One region of the Streptomyces sp. NPDC049879 genome, then DNA from elsewhere that is predicted to be linked to it. Evidence: riboswitches for the same ligand, from Rfam matches in the RefSeq annotation. Region 1 holds a riboswitch; the other holds the start of a gene.

What was found. A riboswitch is a leader RNA that binds a small molecule or an ion and turns the genes downstream of it on or off. The one in region 1 is predicted to bind cyclic di-AMP.
Region 2: linked by a shared signal. The riboswitch ahead of ACIBPC_RS06935 (M23 family metallopeptidase) and the one ahead of ACIBPC_RS29425 (transglycosylase family protein) in region 1 are both predicted to bind cyclic di-AMP.

Annotation. Positions count from the first base shown of each region.
Region 1 covers NZ_JBITKT010000011.1:72,986-83,020, reverse strand. Annotated here, with positions in the region: gene eno (phosphopyruvate hydratase) at 1-1,268, opposite strand, end outside; gene ACIBPC_RS29425 (transglycosylase family protein) at 1,521-2,204, opposite strand; cyclic di-AMP (ydaO/yuaA leader) riboswitch at 2,208-2,338, opposite strand; gene ACIBPC_RS29420 (hypothetical protein) at 2,694-3,062, opposite strand; gene ACIBPC_RS29415 (cytochrome P450) at 3,177-4,457, opposite strand; gene ACIBPC_RS29410 (sensor histidine kinase) at 4,450-5,766, opposite strand; tRNA gene ACIBPC_RS29405 (tRNA-Gln) at 5,924-5,995, shown strand; gene ACIBPC_RS29400 (serine/threonine-protein kinase) at 5,998-7,263, opposite strand; gene ACIBPC_RS29395 (hypothetical protein) at 7,260-7,790, opposite strand; gene ACIBPC_RS29390 (N-6 DNA methylase) at 7,876-9,738, opposite strand; gene ACIBPC_RS29385 (DUF4352 domain-containing protein) at 9,916-10,035, shown strand, end outside.
Region 2 covers NZ_JBITKT010000002.1:15,727-25,761, reverse strand. Annotated here, with positions in the region: gene ACIBPC_RS06955 (hypothetical protein) at 1-1,388, opposite strand, end outside; gene ACIBPC_RS06950 (ATP-binding cassette domain-containing protein) at 1,385-2,038, opposite strand; gene ACIBPC_RS06945 (cation diffusion facilitator family transporter) at 2,926-3,846, opposite strand; gene ACIBPC_RS06940 (ArsR/SmtB family transcription factor) at 3,846-4,259, opposite strand; cyclic di-AMP (ydaO/yuaA leader) riboswitch at 4,579-4,748, shown strand; gene ACIBPC_RS06935 (M23 family metallopeptidase) at 4,756-5,928, shown strand; gene ACIBPC_RS06930 (aldo/keto reductase) at 6,002-6,955, shown strand; gene ACIBPC_RS06925 (very short patch repair endonuclease) at 7,003-7,464, shown strand; gene ACIBPC_RS06920 (hypothetical protein) at 7,508-8,080, opposite strand; gene ACIBPC_RS06915 (hypothetical protein) at 8,219-9,406, shown strand; gene ACIBPC_RS06910 (PrsW family intramembrane metalloprotease) at 9,288-10,035, opposite strand, start outside.

The DNA of each region.
Region 1 (10,035 bases):
CGCGGGAAGGCGGTGCGGCCCGCATACACGGCGGCGTCGTCGAGGATCTCCTCGATGCGCATCAGCTGGTTGTACTTGGCGACGCGCTCGGAACGGGCGGGCGCGCCGGTCTTGATCTGGCCGCAGTTGGTGGCGACGGCGAGGTCGGCGATGGTGACGTCCTCGGTCTCGCCGGAGCGGTGGGACATCATGCACTTGAAGCCGTTGCGCTGGGCCAGCTCGACGGCGTCGAGGGTCTCGGTGAGGGAGCCGATCTGGTTCACCTTGACGAGCAGCGCGTTGGCGGAGCCCGCGTCGATGCCGCGCTGGAGGCGCTCGGGGTTGGTGACGAACAGGTCGTCGCCGACGATCTGGACCTTGTGGCCCAGGGTCGCGGTGAGGGCCTGCCAGCCGTCCCAGTCCTCCTCGCTCAGCGGGTCCTCGATGGAGACGAGGGGGTACGCGTCGACCAGCTCCGCGTAGTAGGCGGTCAGCTCCTCGGCGGTGTAGGCCTTGCCCTCGAAGGTGTAGACGCCGTCGGAGAAGAACTCGGTGGCGGCTACGTCGAGGGCGAGCGCGATGTCCTGGCCGGGGGTGTAGCCGGCCTTCTGGATGGCCTCGACGATGAGGTCGAGCGCCTCGCGGTTGGAGCTGAGGCTCGGCGCGAAGCCGCCCTCGTCGCCGAGGCCGGTGCCGAGGCCGCGCTCCTTGAGGACCTTCTTCAGCGTGTGGTAGGTCTCGGCGCCCCAGCGGACGGCCTCGGAGAACGACTCCGCGCCGATCGGGGCGATCATGAACTCCTGGATGTCCACGTTGGAGTCGGCGTGCGCGCCGCCGTTCAGGATGTTCATCATCGGCACCGGGAGCTGGTGCGCGTTGGGGCCGCCGAGGTAGCGGAAGAGCGGCAGGTCGCGGGACTCGGACGCGGCGTGCGCGACGGCGAGGGAGACGCCGAGGATGGCGTTGGCGCCGAGGGACGACTTGTCGGCGGTGGCGTCCAGGTCGAACATGGCCTGGTCGATGAGGCGTTGCTCGGTGGCGTCGTAGCCGACCAGCTCGGGGCCGATCTGCTCGATGACGGCGAGGACGGCCTTCTCGACGCCCTTGCCGAGGTAGCGGCTCTGGTCGCCGTCCCGCAGTTCGAGGGCCTCGAAGGCGCCGGTGGAGGCACCGGAGGGCACCGCGGCGCGGCCGGTGCTGCCGTCGTCGAGGCCGACCTCGACCTCGACCGTGGGATTGCCTCGCGAGTCCAGGATCTCGCGGGCGACGACGACGTCGATGGACGGCACGTGGGTCTCCTTCTGTCACGGGGCCTGGTGCGGCTGCTGGGCGCGGGGCTTCTCGGCGCCCGAGCCCTCTGAGCCTAACCGGCCCGTGGGCCGCCACCGCCCCTCAGCTCGCCAGGTCCGGCTGAACATCCGACGAACTCGCAGCTCAGCGGGGGTGCCAGCTTTTTGTTTATCCAGTGAAGAAAACCCGGTGCCCGGGGGTCGTGCGACCCCCGGGCACCGGGCCTGTACCCTCCGCGCGCGGCGGACGGCTCAGAGCACGAACTGCTGGCCCGGGAGGATCAGGTCCGGGTCGCCGCCGATCACGTCCTGGTTGTCGGCGTAGATCTGACGCCAGGTCGTGTCGTGGGCGGCGGCGATGGCCGACAGGGTGTCGCCCGGCTCGACCGTGTAGTCGCCGGTGGCGGCGGGGGCGGCCTGCTGCACGACGGGGGCCTCCTCGACGGGCGCGGGCGCCTCCTCGACGGGGGCTTCCTCGACGGGGGCTTCCTCGACGGGCGCCGGGGCCTCCTCGGCCGGGGCCGGCTCGCTGCCGCCCAGCTCGGGGGCGGGACCGCCCGCGGACAGTCCGGCCTGGGCGCCGCAGACCGGCCAGGCGCCGGGGCCCTGCATGGCGAGCAGGTTCTCGGCGGCGGCGATCTGCTGCTCCTTGGTGGCCTGGTCGGCGCTGGCGGCGTACTGCGTGCCACCGGCCGCCGCCCAGCTGGACGCGGAGAACTGGAGGCCGCCGTAGTAGCCGTTGCCCGTGTTGATGGACCAGTCGCCGCCGGACTCGCACTGGGCGACGGCGTCCCAGGTGTCGACGGAGGCGGCGCTGGCGCCGGTGGCGCCGATCAGCGGCACGGCGAGGGCCGCGCCGGTCACACCGGCGGCGGCGGCGAAGCGTACGGGCCTGCCCGGACGGCGGTGACGGCCCTTGGCGGAGGAGAAGCGCATGACGTTCCTTCTCACCGACGCCTGCGAGGTGAGCTGTCGGGTTCGGGCTGGTGAGTGCCCGGCCCCGGATGCCCTGCGGCGTCCGGGACTTCACCCCTAGCCGTTCCGTACGGTGCGTACGGCGCGGCGTCCGCGGCCCGGCCATGACGGCCGCCGGGTCGCGGGTTCGGGTCCCCCGCTCCTGCCCGCGGTGGTGCGGTGGTGGTCCCCCGGACCGGGGCAGGATTCGGCGTGGTCGGTCCGGGCGCCCGGCGGTGAACCGGGCGCAGGACACTAAACACACGTCGCCTAACGATTCAAGAACGATCAAGATCGTCCGAGATCGGTAAAGATCGCCACAATGCCGCGTCGCACTCGCGAACACCCTGAATCCGCGCAGGTCATGCGGCAATCGGACAGGTGGGACGAGAGGGGCGGAACGGAAGGCGGGAGAGACGATGCTCACACCCCGCACGCCCTCGCGGACCCCACCCCGGGCGCCCCCGCCGTTCAGGCCGCGGCGGACCTCAAGTACGCGCGGCGACGCGGGGAGATGGCGACGGTATCGCCCCCCATGTCGGATTTGTGAAAGGCGGCCGCGCCCCGGCGGAACGGGAGGACCGCCCCCCGCAGCGCGCGGCGCCCCTGCGCGGAGACGGGCGCGGCCGACTCCTCGGGACCGCCCATCTCCTCCTCGGCCTGCGCCTCCTCGGCCTCCTCGGCCCAGTCGACGTCGTCGCCGTAGTCCTCCCGGTACTCCGGCCGGAGACCGGCCCGCGCGGCGAACCGCCGGGCGCCCGCCCTCCCGGCTGCCGCCGCCCCGGCACCGCCGTCCCTGACCTGCCACGGACGACGCTGACGACCAGTCCCCGAGCGCATTTTGTAGGGCCTCCCTGAACGAACATGTACGAACACTGTTGCGGCTGAGGGGAACCTAGCCCTCCCCACCACTCGATCACAAGCCGATCCCACAGAGATCACGCGCGGATCACACTATTGACGCGGGGTCACCCGTCCCGGCCCGAACTCCACGGGCAGGGCGCGGAGTCCGCGCATGATGAGGCCGCCGCGCCAGCGCAGCGCCGACCAGTCGCCGCCGGGGCGCAGGTCGGGCAGCCGCGCGAGCAGGATCTCGAACGCCGTGCGGGCCTCCAGGCGGGCCAGGGGCGCGCCCAGGCAGTAGTGGATGCCGTGCCCGTAGCCGAGGTGCGGATTGTCGGCGCGCGCGAGGTCGAGGCGGTCCGGGTCGGTGAAGCGCGCCGGGTCGCGGTCGGCCGCGGCGAGGACGACGAGGACGGGGTCGCCGCGTTCCACCGCCTGCCCGCCGAGCGTCAGCGGCTCGTCGGCGAACCGCCAGGTGGCCAGCTCGACCGGCCCGTCGTAGCGCAGCAGTTCCTCGACGGCGCGCGCGGCGCGGTCGCCGCCGTCGGCCGCGTCCGCCGCGAACAGGCCGCGCATCGCGTCGAGTCGGCCCGGCGCGCGCAGCAGGGTGTGCAGCCCGTTGCCGATGAGGTTGACCGTCGTCTCGAAGCCGGCGAACAGGAGGATGAACGCCATGGCCGCGGCCTCCTCCTCCGTGAGCTGCTCGCCGTCGTCGGAGGCGCGGATGAGCCCGGAGATCAGGTCGTCGCCGAGGTCGGCGCGCTTGCGGTGGATCAGCTCGGCCAGATACGCGCGCATCCGCTTCACGGCCCGCCCTACGCCGCCGCGCCTGCCGGTGGTGTGCAGCATCATCCCGGCCCACGCGCGGAAGTCGTCCTGGTCCTCGCGCGGGACGCCCAGCAGGTCGCAGATCGCGAGGATGGGCAGCGGGAAGGCGAAGTCGTCGATCAGGTCGGCCGAGCCGCGCGCGGCGAACCCGTCGATCAGGGCGTGCGTCAGCTCGCGCACCCGGGGCTCGAACGCCGCCACGCGCCGGGGCGTGAACGCGGCGGACACCAGGCGCCGCAGCCGCGTGTGGTCGGGCGGGTCGATGTTGAGCAGGTGCGTCATGACACCGGCGCCGCGCTCGCCCGGGATGCCGACGCGGCCCCGCGCGTGGGCCTCGGCGGTGTGCGCCCCCGGGTTCTTGCTGAGCCGCGGGTCGGCGAGCGCGCGGCGGGCGTCCGCGTAGCGCGTCACCAGCCAGGCCTCGACGCCGCTCGGCAGCGTCGCCCGGTGCACCGGCGCGTGCTCGCGCAGCCAGGCGTAAGCGGGGTACGGGTCGGTGGCGAAGGCGGGGTCGAAGAGCGCGGGCGGCGCGTCCCCGCCGACCGGGCAGCGCGGCTCAGGCACCGGACGGCTCCCGCCGGTCGGGGATCACGGCCGAGACGCGGAAGCCGCCGCCGTCCGTCGGCCCCGAGACGAAGCCGCCGCCCAGCGCCATGACGCGCTCGCGCATGCCGAGCAGGCCGTTCCCGCCGCTCGGCAGGCGCGCGCCGGGGACCTGCGCGCCCTCCGGGGCGTCGTTCTGCACCAGCACGGCCACCTCGCCGTCGCGGTGCGCGAGCCGGACGCGGGCGGCGGCGCCCGCCGCGTGCTTGTGGACGTTGGTGAGCGCCTCCTGCACGACGCGGTAGGCCGTGGACTCGACCGGCTCCGCGTAGCCGCGCGGCTCGCCCTCCACGGACAGGTCCACGGACATGCCCGCCGCGCGCGACTGGTCGATCAGCGCGGCGAGCCCGTCGAGCGCGGGCCCCTCCGGCGGCGGGACGGCCTGGGGTCCTGGGGCCGCGGGCGGGCCGGTGGGCGCGGGGCGGGGCGGGGCGGCGACGAGGGGCTTGTCGGCGGCGCGCAGGACGCCGAGCATCGTGCGCAGTTCGGTGAGTGCCTGGCGGCCCATGTCACCGATGAGGGTGGCGTTGCGCGCGGCCTGCTCCGGGTCCCTGGGCGCCACGGCGGCGACCGCGGCGGCGTGCACCACCATGAGGCTGACGCGGTGCGCCACCACGTCGTGCATCTCGCGGGCGATGCGGCGGCGTTCCTCTCCCCTGGCCCACTCGGCGCGCTCCTCGGCGCGCTCGGCGAGGAGGACCAGCTCCCGTTCGAGCCCGCCCGCGCGGTCGCGCAGGGACTCGACGAGCCGCCGCCTGGCCCGTACGTACATGCCCAGCAGCACGGGCGGCACGACGAGGACGACGGCGAAGATCCCCGCGACCAGCGGACGGAACCAGGCGGGCATCGGCTGCGCGTCCAGGCCCGGGTCCTGCTTCAGCAGCAGCAGCGTGACGGCGAACGAGCCCGCCGCCTCCGCCGCGGCGAGCGCGCCGACGAGGCGGCGGGGCGCGTCCGTGGTGGCGAGGGTGTAGAGGCCGACGACGGTCAGGACGTCGCCCATCGTCGTGGGCAGGATGGCGATGGCGATGAGGATGACGGTCAGCGGGCGTTTGCGGCGGATGACGACCGTGCTGCCCGCGACGATGCCGAACAGCGCGACCAGCACCGGCGGCAGGCCCGTGCGCTGCGCGAAGTTGAGGCCCTGCATGACGCACTCGGCGGCCGACACCAGCGCGAGCCCTATGTCGAGCGCCGCGCTGCGCCGCCGCGTCCACCACCACAGCCGGTACCCCCCACCGGCTGTGGTCTCCTCCCCCGAAGTGTTCATGCCGACCAGCCTACGGGCGGGATCGGCACGTTTTCAGGAGGGTGCGCGGGGCCGCGGCGGGGCCGTCCGGCCGTCGCGTGGAGGGGGGCCGGGCTGGCATAGTGTGGGGTGTCCGGCGGGCGGCGGGTGATTGCAGCCGTTCTGGCGGGCGTTGCCATCCCCTGTGGTGTAATCGGCAGCACTGCGATTTTTGGTGTCGTAAGTCCAGGTTCGAGTCCTGGCGGGGGAGCCTCAGTGGCCCAGGTGGCGCAGGCAGAGCTGTTCGTCCGCTCTGAGCTGGAGCACCAGCGGGTCGTACGGGCCGCGGTCGGCGGTCAGGTCGTCGGCGAGGCGGCGTATCTCGGGCAGGGCGCGCTCGTACTGGGCGGTGTCCAGCAGGGTCGCGGCGTACTGCTTGCGCAGGGTGCGTACGACGGGTGACGTCTCGCCGAAGCGCTGCGCGGCGGCCGGGAGCGTGCGCCGCAGCAGGTCGGCGACCTCGTGGTAACGGGCCTGGGCCAGCAGCTGCTTGATCTCCTCCAGGCTCGCCGTGAGGTCGGGCTCGGGGGCGGCGTGGCGGGGCGGCCAGGGGGCGAGCGGGTGGCGCAGCGGGCGGGTGGGGTCCAGCGGGCTGTCCGCGCCTGTGCCTGTGCCGGGGCCCGCGGTGTGCAGGAGTTCGGCGAGGGGGACGAAGAGGGCGGCCGCGCTCCGGGGCCGGTCGGCGGGGTCCTTGGCGAGCAGTTGGTGGATCAGGTTGGCGAGCCCGGCGGGGAGGTCGGGGCGCAGCCCGGCGAGGGGGACGGGCTCCTCGTGCAGCTTCTTGTAGAGGAGGCCCGCCGGGTTGGGCGCGGTGAACGGGACGCGGCCGGCCAGCAGTTCGTACCCGATGGCGCCGAGCGCGTACAGGTCGGCCGCGGGGCCGACGGGGCTGCCGCCGACCGCCTGCTCGGGGGCCATGTAGACGGGCGTGCCGAGGAGGGTGCCGGTCCGGGTGAGGCGCGCCTCGTCGGTGTCGTCGGTGACGGCGGCTATGCCCAGGTCGAGGACGGTGATCCGGCCGTCGGGGCGGACCATCACGTTGCCCGGCTTGAGGTCGCGGTGGACGATGCCGAGGGCGTGCACGGCGGCGAGCGCGGAGCAGAGCTGCGCGAGGACGGCGACGGCCCAGGGCCAGGGGTACGGGTCGTGCTCGGCCAGGTGGTCGGCGAGGTCCGAGCCGTCGACGAGCTGCATGACGAGGAAGAGTTCGGCCCCGTCCTGTCCCGCGTCGTGGACGACGACCAGGCCCGGGTGGTCCACGCGGGCGGTGGCGCGGCACTCGCGGAGGAAGCGGTGGCGCAGGCTGTCGGCGTCGCCGTGGCCCGAGCCGTCGGCGAGGCGTTCGGCGTCGAGGAGCTTGACGGCGACGCGGCGTCCGCCCAGGGCGGTGTCGCGGCCCGACCAGACCTCGCCCATGCCGCCCTTGCCGAGGGGTTCGGTCAGTTCGTAGCGGCCCGCGAGGAGACGGGGGGAGGTCACCGGCCCTCCTGGCGGCGCAGGTACTCGCCCAGTTCGTCCAGTTCGGAGGCGACCTGGCGCATGCGGGACGAAGTGGAGGGTGACGGGGTGGGGGTCGCGTGCGGGGTGGGGGTCGCGTAGGCGCCGGGCGTGGGGGGCGGGGTGGGGTGGGGGGTGCCGTAGGGCGACGGGAGCGGCTGCTGCTGCGGGGGGTGGGCGCTGTGGCTCGGCAGGTAGCCCGTGAGGGCGGCGTGGACGCAGGCGCCCAGGATGAGGAGGACGGTGTAGGTCCCGCCGATGGCGCCCGCGGTGCCGTCGTTGTCGCTGGGGATCGTGATCAGCATGGTCAGCTCGCCCGCCGACAGCACCCCGTAGAGGGTGGCGAAGAGCCAGTCGGAGCGGCGTCCGCGGCGGGTCGCGATGTGGAGGAACGGCACCCAGGAGAGCACCCCGAGCGACAGGAGGGGCACCACGGCGAAGAGCCACCGCAGGACCTCGGCCCGGATGTCCCGGCGGGGCGGTGGCGGGGCCGTGGGCGGACCGTACATCGCACCCCCATCGGGTATCCGTTCGAGCGGTGCGACATGTCAGGCACCGCGGATCTGGATGATAGCCCTCCCCGCCGGGCGCCGTTCAGGGTCCGTCGTCGCCGGGCGGGAGGGTGCCCTCGGTCAGTCCGTCCACGGTGCCCTGCGCCAGGCGGCGGCCGAGTGCGGCGGCCTGGGCGAGGGCGTTCTCGAAGGCGGCCAGTTCGGCGAAGCGGCTGCCGTAGCGGCGTTGCAGGGGCAGCGGGAGCCGGGGGACCTTGAGGCGGCGCAGGTCGATGCGTCCCGCGGAGGAGGCGTAGCTGCTGGCCTGCCGTGTGTTGGCGCTGCCGCGCAGGAATCCGGCGAGGAACCACGGGTCGAGGGCGGTGGGGTCGGGGCGCAGCAGGCCGGTGTGGCGTTCGGGGGTGGTGCCCGCGTCGCTGTCGGGGACGACGTACGGGGCGGCGCTGCCGTCGTGGAACAGCGGGACCAGGATGTCGCCGGGGCGGGTGGGGGGTGGGTCGGTGGGGTGCAGTTCGAGGGCGCCGGAGCGGGCCAGTTCGCCCACAGTGACCGTCGACCAGTGCGGGGCGCCCGCGGGGACGTCGCCCGGGGGTACGGGCACCGGTGCGAGTTCCAGGGTGCGGCGCAGGGTCTCCTGGAGGTCGCGCTGCACGGCGGTGAGGGCAGAGCCGCCGGTGGTGTGCCCGGGTGGGGGCAGGTGGCGGGCGGGGGTGAGGTCGACCTCGTCGTCCAGCAGGTCGATGACGGGTAGCGCGCGGTGCACACCGGGGCGTGCGGGGAGGTCGCCGTCGCGGTCGAAGGCGGTCCAGGCGGTGAGGACCGTGCGGTGCAGGGCGGGCCAGTCGAGGCCGTCACCGGCGCGGGCGCCCGGGGCGCGGGAGGTGACGTTGCCGGTCTCGACGACCAGCAGGCGCGGTTCGGCGGCGGTGGGGGACGTGGGGTCCGGCTTGCGCAGGACCCACAGGTGCAGGGGCAGGCTGTGGGGCGGGGCGGCGCCGGTGGGCAGGGCGATGACGGCGCGCAGGGTGCCGCGGCGCAGGAGGCTGGAGCGCAGGCGGCGGCCGGTACGGCGGGCGGCGACGGCGGGCGGCATGAGGATGACGGCGGTGCCGCCGGGGCGCAGGCGGGCCAGGGTGTGCTGGAGCCAGGCGAGTTCGGACTCGGTGCGGGCGGGGAGTCCGTACTCCCAGCGCGGGTCGTAGGACAACTCGGCGTGGCCCCAGTGGCGTTCGTTGAACGGCGGGTGGCACAGCGCGGCGTCGGCGGCGAGTTGGGGGAAGGCGTCGGCGAGCAGGGTGTCGCCGGGGCGGACGCGGACGCTGTGGCTGCCGTGCAGGGCGAGCCGCAGTCCGGAGAGGTGGGCGAGGAGCGGATCGGCGTCCTGGCCGTGCAGTTCGGGGGGCGGGGTGCCGTCGGCGCTGCGGGCGGCGGCGAGCAGGGTGCCGGGGCCGCAGGCGGGGTCGTACACGGAGTCGGCGGGGCCGGCGAGGGCCGCCATGAGGGACGCGACGTCGGGCGGGGTGAGCGTCAGCTGGCGGGCGGCGGCGTCGAGATGGCGGCCCAGCAGGAAGTCGAACGCCTCGGCCGGGCTCGTCCCGGCGGCCAGGCGCGCGGTGGCGTCGGCGGCCTCGTCCGCGCCGCCCGGGGGGCGGTCGCCGTGCTGGAGGAGCTGGTCGCCGAGGCGGGCGACGGCGGCGGCGGGGCCGTCGCGGTCGGACTCCACGAGCTGCCAGAGGCGTTCGCGCAGGGGGACTTCGGCCAGCTTTCCGTGGGCGCGGAGCCAGCGTTCGACCTCCGGGAGGGCGAACGTGGGGCTGGTCTCCGTACCGCCCACGGGCTGGGGGAAATGGTCGTAGCGGCGGCGCCAGTTGCTCACCGCCGCCCGCCCTACTCCGGCGAGCCGGGCGATACCGGCTGCGGTGACCTCCGAGGTGTGGCCCGGCACGTGACTGCCTCCTGTCGGCTGCGCGGTGGGATGACCTTACCCACAGTTCCCGGGTTTTCGATACACAGCATGGCGAAGGCCGTTCACAGACTTGCCTGTTGACTCGATTCACAAGCCGTGTTCTCATTGACCCGTCGGCCCGAGGGGGTCGGCGTTGACTGAGGGAGGGAACCTGACATGGTCAGGACCAGGAAGCGGATGACGGCCGTTGCCGCGATCGCCGTGGCGGCGCTCACCATGGGCGGCGCGCTGACGGCGTGCTCCAGTGAGGACGACGGCGACTCCGCTTCTGCGCAG
Region 2 (10,035 bases), on a different contig from region 1:
TGCAGCAGCGACGCGGGCGGTGGGGGACGGTGCGCGCCCAGCAGGCCGCCCGCTACGAGGAGCGGTGCGGCGGCGGCGAGCAGTGTGACGGCCGGTACGTCGGTGGTGAGGGCGAGCGGTACGGCGGCGGGGAGTCCGGCGAGCAGCAGCGCCAGTGTGGGGACGATGGCGTGGGCCAGGGCGAGTGCGGCGGCGGAGCGTGGCCACCAGAGCAGGCCGCGGTGTGGGTCGTCGGCGTCCAGGCGGGCCGGTTCCAGCAGCGAACCCGCAGCCGCGGCGGCCAGTGACGCGGCGGCGGCGAGGAGGACGTACGCGGAGGTGCCGTCCGTGCCGGTCGCGACCGCGGCGGTGAGGAATGCGCCGACCAGCAGCAGTGTCGCAGTCACCAGGCGCTGCGGGCGGCCGAGCAGCCCCAGCGCGTCCCGCCACAGCACCGCCGCGAGGGGGTGACGGGGTACGCGGAGTCGGCGCCATGCGCGGGGTGGTCTGCTGCCGGACGCGGTGGCGACTGCCTGCCATGCCGTGCGGAGGTCGAAGGAGGCCAGCCCGGCGACCGCACGGCCTGCGGCGTGGGAACGCGTACGCAGTACGGCTGCCGGGAGCGAGCCCGTCATGCGCCGGAGGGGCAGCAGCGCGGCCACCGTGCAGCAGAGCAGCAGGAGGGCGGCCACCTGCCAGCCGGGGGCGGGCAGTCCGGCGGCGGCGATCATCGGCTGGGCGGCCCAGCCCCAGGGGCCGGACCACAGCACGGCGGTACGCAGTGGCGCGGCCGGGTCTCCGCCGCGCAGCAGGAGGGAGACCAGCAGCAGGACTGCAAGCAGTGCGGGTCCCAGGAACAGCCGTACGGTGCGGGCGGCGGGGGCGTACCGTTCCACGGCGACCGCTCCGGCGGCCGTCAGCAGTGCGAGGCACAGGGCGGGCGGCACGCAGGCCAGCAGCGACGTACCCAGACCGGCCAGCCGGGCGGCGGCTACGACCAGGGCGGCGCCGAGCCCGGCCAGCAGTCCGACGAGCGACAGCAGCGCGGTGGACAGCAGGAGCCAGGGGCGCAGCAGCCGCCAGCGGGGGAGCGGCATGGGAAGCAGCCAGTCCGCGTCGGCCCGGGGGAGGGTGACGGGCCCGCGCCACAGTGCGTCGGTCAGCGCGATGCAGACGGCGGTGAGCGCCAGGGCCGGTACGGCGAGGGGCAGGGCGTCGCGTATCCGGTCGGCGTGGTCGGCGAACGGGCCGCCCCGGTCGATCTGCGCGACGAGCCCGGCGCCGTAGAGGCCGAACCAGCTGACCAGCAGGAGCGCCGTGACGTAGGCGCGGTAGCCGAAGCGGCGGCGGCGTTCCTTGCCGCGGTGCGCGCGCAGCCAGTCGAGGGCGGCGGTGTCGGTGGCGGTCATGTGGCGGGGGTTGCGGCGGGGGTCAGCGTTCCGTCGGCGAGGACGTAGGTGCGGTGGGCGAGTGCGGCGGCCAGTTCGCGGTGGTGGGTGACGAGCAGCAGGGACGTGCCTGTGGCGAGGCGGTCGGCGAGGACGGTCGCGAGCCGTTGGCGGGCGTCGGGGTCGAGGCGTTGCTCGGGCTCGTCCAGGAGCAACAGGTCGGTGGGGCGCAGGAGGGCGGCCGCCAGGAGGAGTTCCTGCGTCTGCCCGGAGGACAGTTCGGCGGGCAGCGCGTCGGCGCGGGCGGAGAGCCGGTGGGTGGCGAGGGCGGCGGTGATGCGGGCGTCGGCGTCGGGGACGCGGTGTCCGGCGGCGACGAGTTCGAGGTGCTGACGGACCGTGAGGTCGGGGTAGCAGGCCAGCGCGTCGCCCACCAGCGCGACGCGGGCGCGGGTGCGGGGGTCGTCCTCGTCCATGGGGGCGCCGTCGAACTCGACGGTGCCCGTCGTCGGCCGGTCGCGTCCGGCGGCCAGCCGCATCAGCGTGGACTTGCCGGCGCCGTTGTGGCCGAGCAGCGCGACGCACTCGCCCGCACCCACGTCGAGGTCGACCGGTGCGAGGATGCGGCGGTCCCCGTGCGTACGGCTCACGCCGCGCAGTCGCAGAAGCATCCGGCGGACTCCTCCCGTGGGGCGGGGCCGGCGCGACCGGACTGACCGCACTGTGCCCGTGCGAACATCGTATAGACGTCTGATCTGCCCCTTGTGCCCCGTAGAATCACCGCACCGGTCGCTGGCCCCGCGTGCAGGGCGGGGCCAGCGGCCGTGTCGTCCCGGGCCGGAAGTGGCCGGTTCCCTGCGCGAGATGAGCGTCTGCGACCGGAAGTGATCGGTGCCGCTCTCCTCTTGACCGTAACGACATCCCGGGAACGGACCGTGAGCGCCGGCCGTACCTCCCTTGCCGACAGTCGGCGGAACGGGGAGGGGCCATGGAGCGGAAACGTCTCGGAGGAGCTGCCGCGGCCACGGGGTCGCGAAACGGCCGCCTGCCGCGCCGACCGCGGTGGGACGCGGCCCGACTCGCCGTCCGGGTTCTCCTCCTCGCCCTGCTCGTGGCGCCGAAAGGCCATTTCCGTCGATCGGCCTCCGCGGGATTCGGCGATCTCGCCGAATACGCCTTTCGGGAAACAGCGGACTATTCGCTCCCGGCGCTGTCCGAAGAGTCCCCTATTTTCCGCACGCAACGGCTTTCGCGCACCGTTCTGCTTTTCCGGAACCGCCGGGTGAATTCCCGCGCGGGAGAAACAGCCGGTCCATCGCCTGTCGGGCCCGCACCCGGGATGACCATGGCGTTCGTGTCCCCGGGAAGCCCGGACCGCCCCCGGGGCCCCCGGGGAAGCCGCGGCCCGACATCCGCACCCACCCGTCCGGCGGATTCCACGCGCGTCGCCCGGCTATGGCGTGCGACTTCCTCCCCGTCTTTCCCCAGGACACGCCCCCGCCGCCTCCCGGGGCCGCGCGATCCGCGCCGCTCCCGCGACGCGGGCCCCGTCCACGGCTCACCAGCCGAGTTCGTCACACCCCTGGTGCCCCGAGGGCTCGACCTGGAGCGTCGCGTGCGCCACACCGTGCCGACGCCGCAGCACGTCCCGCGCCCGGTCGAGGACGGCGTGCGGGTCGGCCCGCTCGGACGCCACCAGGTGCGCCGTCGCCACCGGCATGCCGGAGGTCAGCGTCCACAAGTGCAGGTCGTGCACGTCCGCCACGCCCTCGATCGCCGCCAGGTCGCCGGTCACCTCGTCCAGGTCCATCCCCTCGGGCGCGTGCTGCGCCAGGACGGCCAGCACCTGGCGGCCCAGGAGCAGCGCCCGCACCACCACGAAGCAGCCGATCGCCAGCGCGACCAGCGTGTCCCACACCGGCCGCCCGGTCGCCGCCACCAGCCAGCCCGCCACGACGACGCCCACCGACCCCGCCGTGTCGGCGACGACCTCCAGATACGCGCCCCGCACGTTCAGGCTCTCGGCCGCCCCGGCGCGCAGCAGCAGGAGCGCGGCGACGTTCACCGCGAGGCCGAGGGCGCCGACCGCCACCATCGGGCCGGTCTCCACCTCGGCGCCGCCGCCCGCGCGCCCGACGGCCTGGACGACGATGTAGACGGCCACGCCCAGCATCAGCAGCACGGCGAGACCCGACGCGAAGACCTCCGCGCGGTACGAGCCGTACGTACGGCGGCCCGTCGCGTCCGGGCGCGCGGCGATCCGCGTCGCGACCAGGGCGGCGGCGAGCGTCACGACGTCCGCCGCCATGTGCCCCGCGTCCGAGAGCAGGGACAGGGAGCCGGAGAGCACGCCGAAGACCAGCTCGACGACGAAGAACGCGGCGATCAGCGCGAACGAGACGGCGAGCCGCCCCCGGTGCCTGCCTGTGGCCGACGCCCCGCCGCCGCCCCCATGGCCGTGCGCGTGTCCGTGACCCATCAGCGCGGCCCGCCCGTCCGCTCGGGGTGGATCGCCTCGGTGTGCCCCGTGTGGGCCACGGCCAGGTCGAGCAGCATCCGCACGTGCGCGTCGTCCAGCCGGTAGTACGCCACCCGGCCCGCGCGCCGCGCCGCCACGACGCGGTGGGCGCGCAGCAGCCGCAGGGCGTGCGACGTGGCCGACTCGCTCATGCCGGTGACGGCGGCCAGGTCGCAGACGCACAGCTCGCCGTCGAGCAGGGCGACGAGCAGCCGCAGGCGGCCCGGGTCCGCCATCAGGCCGAAGATGTCGGCGGTGTCCGCCAGGTCGGGCTCGGCCGGCATCCGGCTTCTGACCTCGTGCACCCGTTCGGGGTCCACCAGCCGCACGGCGCAGCCGTCGGCGGGGACCAGCTCGTCTGAAGACCTCTTCATATGTGCAGGGTGGAGGCACCGCCGCGCCCGTGTCAAAGGCTGCCGTGGTAACCGTTGTCATCCCCCCGGCCCGCCCCCGCCCGCCGCGCCACCCTTACCGATCGTGAACACGTCAGTGCGCTCCGCATAACAAATGACACTCCGTCAGATGCGAGATGCGGCACACTGCCCTCGGAGAATGCCCGTTTTGATGCCCTTGCGTCGCGAATCTCCGCGCCCCTTCCCGGCATCTTTCCTGCGGACACTTGGAATCCGGCGCCGACTTCTATTAACGTTCGATAACGCAGCGCGGTCGTCACTGTCGTCGCAAGGACGGCACCGCGCTCTGTCGCCGAATCCGGCGTGCGGAACAACTGCACCTATGGAACCGGGGAACCACCACCTGGGGTGAATCGGACAGCCATCGGCCACCGCCGTCGGCCGCCCGTAGGAGACCTTCCTGCTCCGAACCCGTCAGCTAACCCGGTAGGCGAGGGAAGGAAAGGAGAGCGCCTCCGTGGCGTCGAACCGGCATGCCTCTTTCGAGGACACGCGCCAGGGCGCGCAGCAGCTCCTCGGCTCGCACGACCCCCATGACACCGCCGCCTGGCCCACGCAGGGCGCGCACGGCATGCACAACGGCCCCTACGGCACCTACGGGACGCACCCGGACGTGACCGAACACCCCGAGCCCCCCGCGTACTTCGGCCCGCGCGCCGCCGACGACGAGCCGCGCACCGAGTGGAACCCCAGCGAGGACACCCTCCTTCCCGTCCGCGGCCGCCACCGCGTCGCCCGCAAGGGCGGCGGCACCATCGCCCGCAGCCGCGCCGTCCTCGGCGTCGGCGTCATCGCCGCCGTGGGCGCGGGCGGCATGGCCTCCGCCAACGACCAGGGCGCCGGATCGCTGCCCGGCATGGACGCCGCGGCCGACAAGCTCCGCGACATCCCCGGCCAACTGCCGGTCGTCGGCGGCCTGCTGTCCGCCGACGAGGCCGCGCCGACCGCCGCCCCCTTCACCGAGGCGGGCGTCACCGAGGCCGACGTCGAGGCGGGCAGGACCGACGCGGGCGAGGCCCTGCGCGCCCGGATCCTCCAGCAGGCCGACCGCCAGGCCACCAGCGCCGACACCCAGGCCGTGGACACCGCCGTCGCCGCCGCCGAGGCGGACGCCGCGAGCGCCGCCGCCGAGGCCGCCGAGGACGAGCGCCGCGCCCTGGAGGAGCAGCGCCAGCGCGAGGAGGAGGAACGCCGCCGCGCCGAGGAGGAGCAGCGCCGCCGCGAACTCGCCGCCAGCTACGTCCTCCCGCTCTCCGACTACCGCCTCAGCTCCGGCTTCGGCCAGGACGGCGCCATGTGGCAGTCCAACCACACCGGCCAGGACTTCGCCGCCTCCACCGGCACCCCGGTCAAGAACATCCACACCGGCACCGTCACCGAGGCCGCCTGGGCCGGCTCGTACGGGTACCGCGTGATCGTCGAGCTGGAGGACGGCACCGAGCTCTGGTACTGCCACCTCTCCTCGATGAGCGTCTCGGCCGGCCAGGAGCTCACCACCACCGACCAGATCGGCCTCGTCGGCTCCACCGGCAACTCCACCGGCCCCCACCTCCACGTCGAGGTCAGGCCCGCGGGCGGCGACCCCGTGGACCCGCTGGCCTGGCTGCGCGACAAGGGCCTCACGGTCTGACGCGCACCCCTCGCACCCCGGCGGCCCTGATGACACCCCCCGACATCAGGGCCGTCGGTCTACGCTGCCCGGTATGACTGCACCCCTGCGCCCCCTCGGCGACCTGCACGTATCCCCGCTCTGCCTCGGCGGCAACGTGTTCGGCTGGACCGCGGACGAGTCCGAGACCTTCGCCGTCCTCGACGCCTTCGCCGACGCCGGTGGCAACTTCATCGACACCGCGGACGCCTACTCGGCCTGGCACGAGGGCAATACGGGCGGCGAGTCGGAGACGCTGATCGGCCGCTGGCTGGCCCGCCGCGGCCGCCGCGACGACATCGTCGTCGCCACCAAGGTCGGCAGCCACCCCGACCTGCGCGGCCTCGCCGCGTCCACGATCAAGCGCGGCGCCGAGGAGTCCCTGCGCCGCCTCGGCACCGACCACATCGACCTGTACTACACGCACTTCGACGACGAGACCGTCGAGGTCTCCGAGATCATGACCGCGCTGGACGAACTGGTCCGCGAGGGGAAGGTCCGCGCCCTCGGCGCCTCCAACATCTCACCGGCCCGCCTGGAGGCCTCCCTCGCTTTCGCCGCCCGCGAGGGCACCACCCCGTACGTCGCGCTCCAGCCGAGGTACAACCTCGTCTCCCGCGAGTCCTACGAGGGCGAACTCGCCGCCACCGCCGCCCACCACGGCCTCGGCGCCCTCCCGTATTCCGGCCTGGCCGCCGGCTTCCTCACCGGCAAGTACCGCGCCGACACCACCGTGGACAGCCCCCGCGCCGCCGGCGCCTCGAAGCACCTCACCACCGAACGGGGCCGCCGCGTCCTGGCAGCCCTGGAATCCGTCGCCGACGCGCACAGCACCACGATGGCCACCGTCGCCCTCGCCTGGCTGGCAGCCCAGCCCACCGTGACAGCCCCCATCGCCAGCGCACGCACCACCACCCAACTCCCCGCCCTCCTGGCCGCGACAACTCTCACCCTGCCCCCCACCGACCTCACCACCCTGACCGAAGCCTCAACCCCTCCCGCTGCCTGACCGCCCCCGCCCATAGGGTGCAGCGCGTTCCGAAGGAGAATGGCCGGGTGTCCGAGACGGCTGAGACGGGGAAGTGGGAGCCTCCGCCTGGCTCATGGGCTTCCTCCGCGGCCCGGCGCCGCAACATGCAGGCCATCAAGGCGAGGGACACGAAACCCGAACGCCTCGTACGGACACTGCTGCACGCCAGGGGCATGCGGTACCGCGTGTCCGCCCGTCCGCTGCCCGATCTCCGGCGGACGGCGGACATCGTCTTCCGCCCAGTGCGCGTCGCCGTGTTCATCGACGGCTGCTACTGGCACGGCTGCCCCGAGCACTACGTCTCACCGCGCACCAACGAGGGCTACTGGTCGGGCAAGGTCACCGGCAACGTCGCACGGGACCGCGACACGGACCGCCGCCTCACCGAAGCGGGCTGGCTTGTCCTCCGCTTCTGGGAGCACGAGTCATCCGAAGCCTGCGCGGACACGATCGCCGCCCACGTGATCGCCCGCCGCGCCGCCGCCTGACCGGCCTCCGGCCTGTTGACGCGACACGGGGGGCCGACGGTCGTCACCCCCGTGTGCGGGTCAGGAGGGTCAGTGTTGTGCTTGTTGCTATTGCCAGTGATGTGCCCGTCGGTGAGAAGCCCGTGGTGCGCAGGGGGGCGTGTGTGGTGCGGTGGATCAGCCACCAGTCGCCGCCTGCCGGGCCGTGGCAGAGGCCGCCGTCGCGTGAGAGCAGTACGCGGTGGTGTGGCCAGTCGGGGCTGACGACGTCGACCGTCCAGCCGTCGGCCGTCGTCGAGTGCAGCCCGCCGCCGTGCACGCCGGCGATGCGGATGTGGCCGCCGGCGAGGGGGCCGAGGCCGGGGCAGGTCAGGTGCGGGCCCGTCGGCTCGCTCACGTCGGGGTCCGGGTCGCGGTCGCGCGCGAGCAGCGCGCCGGTCGCCGCGTCGAGGACGCCGTGGCCCGTCAGCGAGACGACCATCAGCAGCTCCCGCCCGCCGTCCGGGTCCGTGCCGAAGCCGACGCCGAGCAGCCCGCCGATGGCCATGGCCAGGACCTGGCGCCACGGCGGCGGCGCGGCGGAGACGGGCGCGGCGAGGAAGCGTTCGCGGAGCTGCTGCTGGTGTTCGGTGAACATGACACCGTCCTACGACGAAGCGCGAGGCGTGCAGGAGACGTTACGGACCGTACGGGCGGAGCGCTAGACAGGGAACGTTCACCTGTCCGGTACTCCCGGGTCACGCGGACCACCCCCAGGGCCGGGCAGGCTCGGGCCATGAAGTTCAGGCTGCGGCCCGGCAGCGTCGCACGCGCCGAGGATCTGTTCACCGCATGTGTACGGGAATGCGCCGCCTATGTGGCCGGGGGCGGTGGCGACGCCGCCCTCGTCGCGGCGATCGGCGCCCTCGTCGTCGAGCACTCCGCCCACGAGCCCTCCGCCGAGCGCGCCTTCGACGCGCTCCTGCGCACCGGCCAACACGCCCTCGACGCAGGGGAGATACGGCTCGCCCGCCGCATCGCCGACTCCGCCGTCGCGCTCCGCGCCCGCTCCAAGGGCGCCTGGCGGCTGCGCGGGAGCGCGCTGGAGGCGGACGGACGCGAGATCGAGGCCGTGGAGGCGTACGAGCGCTACCAGTCGCTCGCCGCCGGCGGCACCGAGGATGTCGCGCGCCGCCTCACCGTGCTGCGCGCCAAGCGCAACGCGCTCCTCGCCGCCGACACCGTCGACCCCGGCGCGCGCCTGCGCGAGCTGCCGCGCGTCGAGGTGCGCGCCGCCCTCACCGACGCCATGGAACGCCGCCTCGCCGGCCACGGCGCCACCGACCCCGGCACCCGCGCGCTCGCCGAGGCGTTCGGCACGTACAGCCGCCTCGCCGTCGACGGCGCGATGGCGGACCCGCTGCTCGGCGGCGCCACGCCCCTCGGCGTCGGCGACCTGCGCGGCCAGGTCGAGGGCCGTACGGTCTGCGTCGTCGCGAATGGCGAGGAGGTCGCGGCCGGTGGCCTCGGCGCGACGATCGACGCGTACGACGTGGTCGTGCGCGTCGACTCCTTCCGCCTCCACCCGCCCGGCACCGGCGCGCGCACCGACGTCCACGCCGTCGCGCACCGCAGCGGCGGCCCCGGCTGGCGGCAGCAGGTGACGACGCGCCTGGTCTTCGGCGACAAGCCGTCCGAGTGGCGCGAGGCGGTGCGGGAGCGGCTCGTGCCGGGCGCGCAGCGTTGGGTCGGCGACCGCACCCTGGCCCGCCCCCTGCGCGACCCGGCCCTGATCGGCGAGGCGCGCTGGGCGGCCGACACGAGCACCGCGTTCACCGTCGTGCGGCTGCTGGACTTCCTCGACGTCAGCGAGCGTCTCGATCTGATCGGCTTCGACCGGCCTGGGCAGCTGCGGGCCGAGGAGCGCCAGTGGATCCGGGCGCACGCGCGCGGGAACGACGGTCCGCTGACCGCGCTGCGCTGAGGATCGGCGCCACCGCCAGGTCGCGGTGGCGCCACAGGCGGGCGAGGAGGTCGCGTTCGTGGGTGGGGAAGTCGTCGCCCGCGACGCCCTGGTCGGCCCGTTCGCGCAGCAGCGCGAGGGCGGCGGCGGTGGCCTGGTAGTCGGCGACGGCGCGCGCCCCGGCGGGGCCGTGGCGCCGTCGCGCGAGCCGGCGTGAGCGGGTGCGCGACCGGAGTGAGCCGAGCGCTTCGGGCTCCCCCTCGGTCAGCCAGCCCGCCTCGGTGTAGAGGGGCAGGGTGCGGCGGACGCTGCGCAGCTGCCGCCGCCGTTCGCGCAGCGCCAGGCGGCTCAGCAGGGCGAAGACGGGCAGCATCAGCAGGACGTAGACGGCGGCGAAGCCGAGGAACGACAGGGCGGTGGACGCGTTCCACACCGAGTGGAGCGCGATCGCGGCGGCGAGCCCGAGCGGCGGCAGTGCCAGGCGCTGCCCGCGCCGCTCGGGCGGCAGCGTGGCGGCGAGGCCGATGGCGGCGCCGGTCAGCGCGGTGAAGACCGGGTGCGCGAAGGGCGCGACGAGGACGCGGACGACGAACGTCATCACCGCCGTCGAGTCGATCATCCCGGTGGCGCCCGCGAGGCGGTCCTGCGTG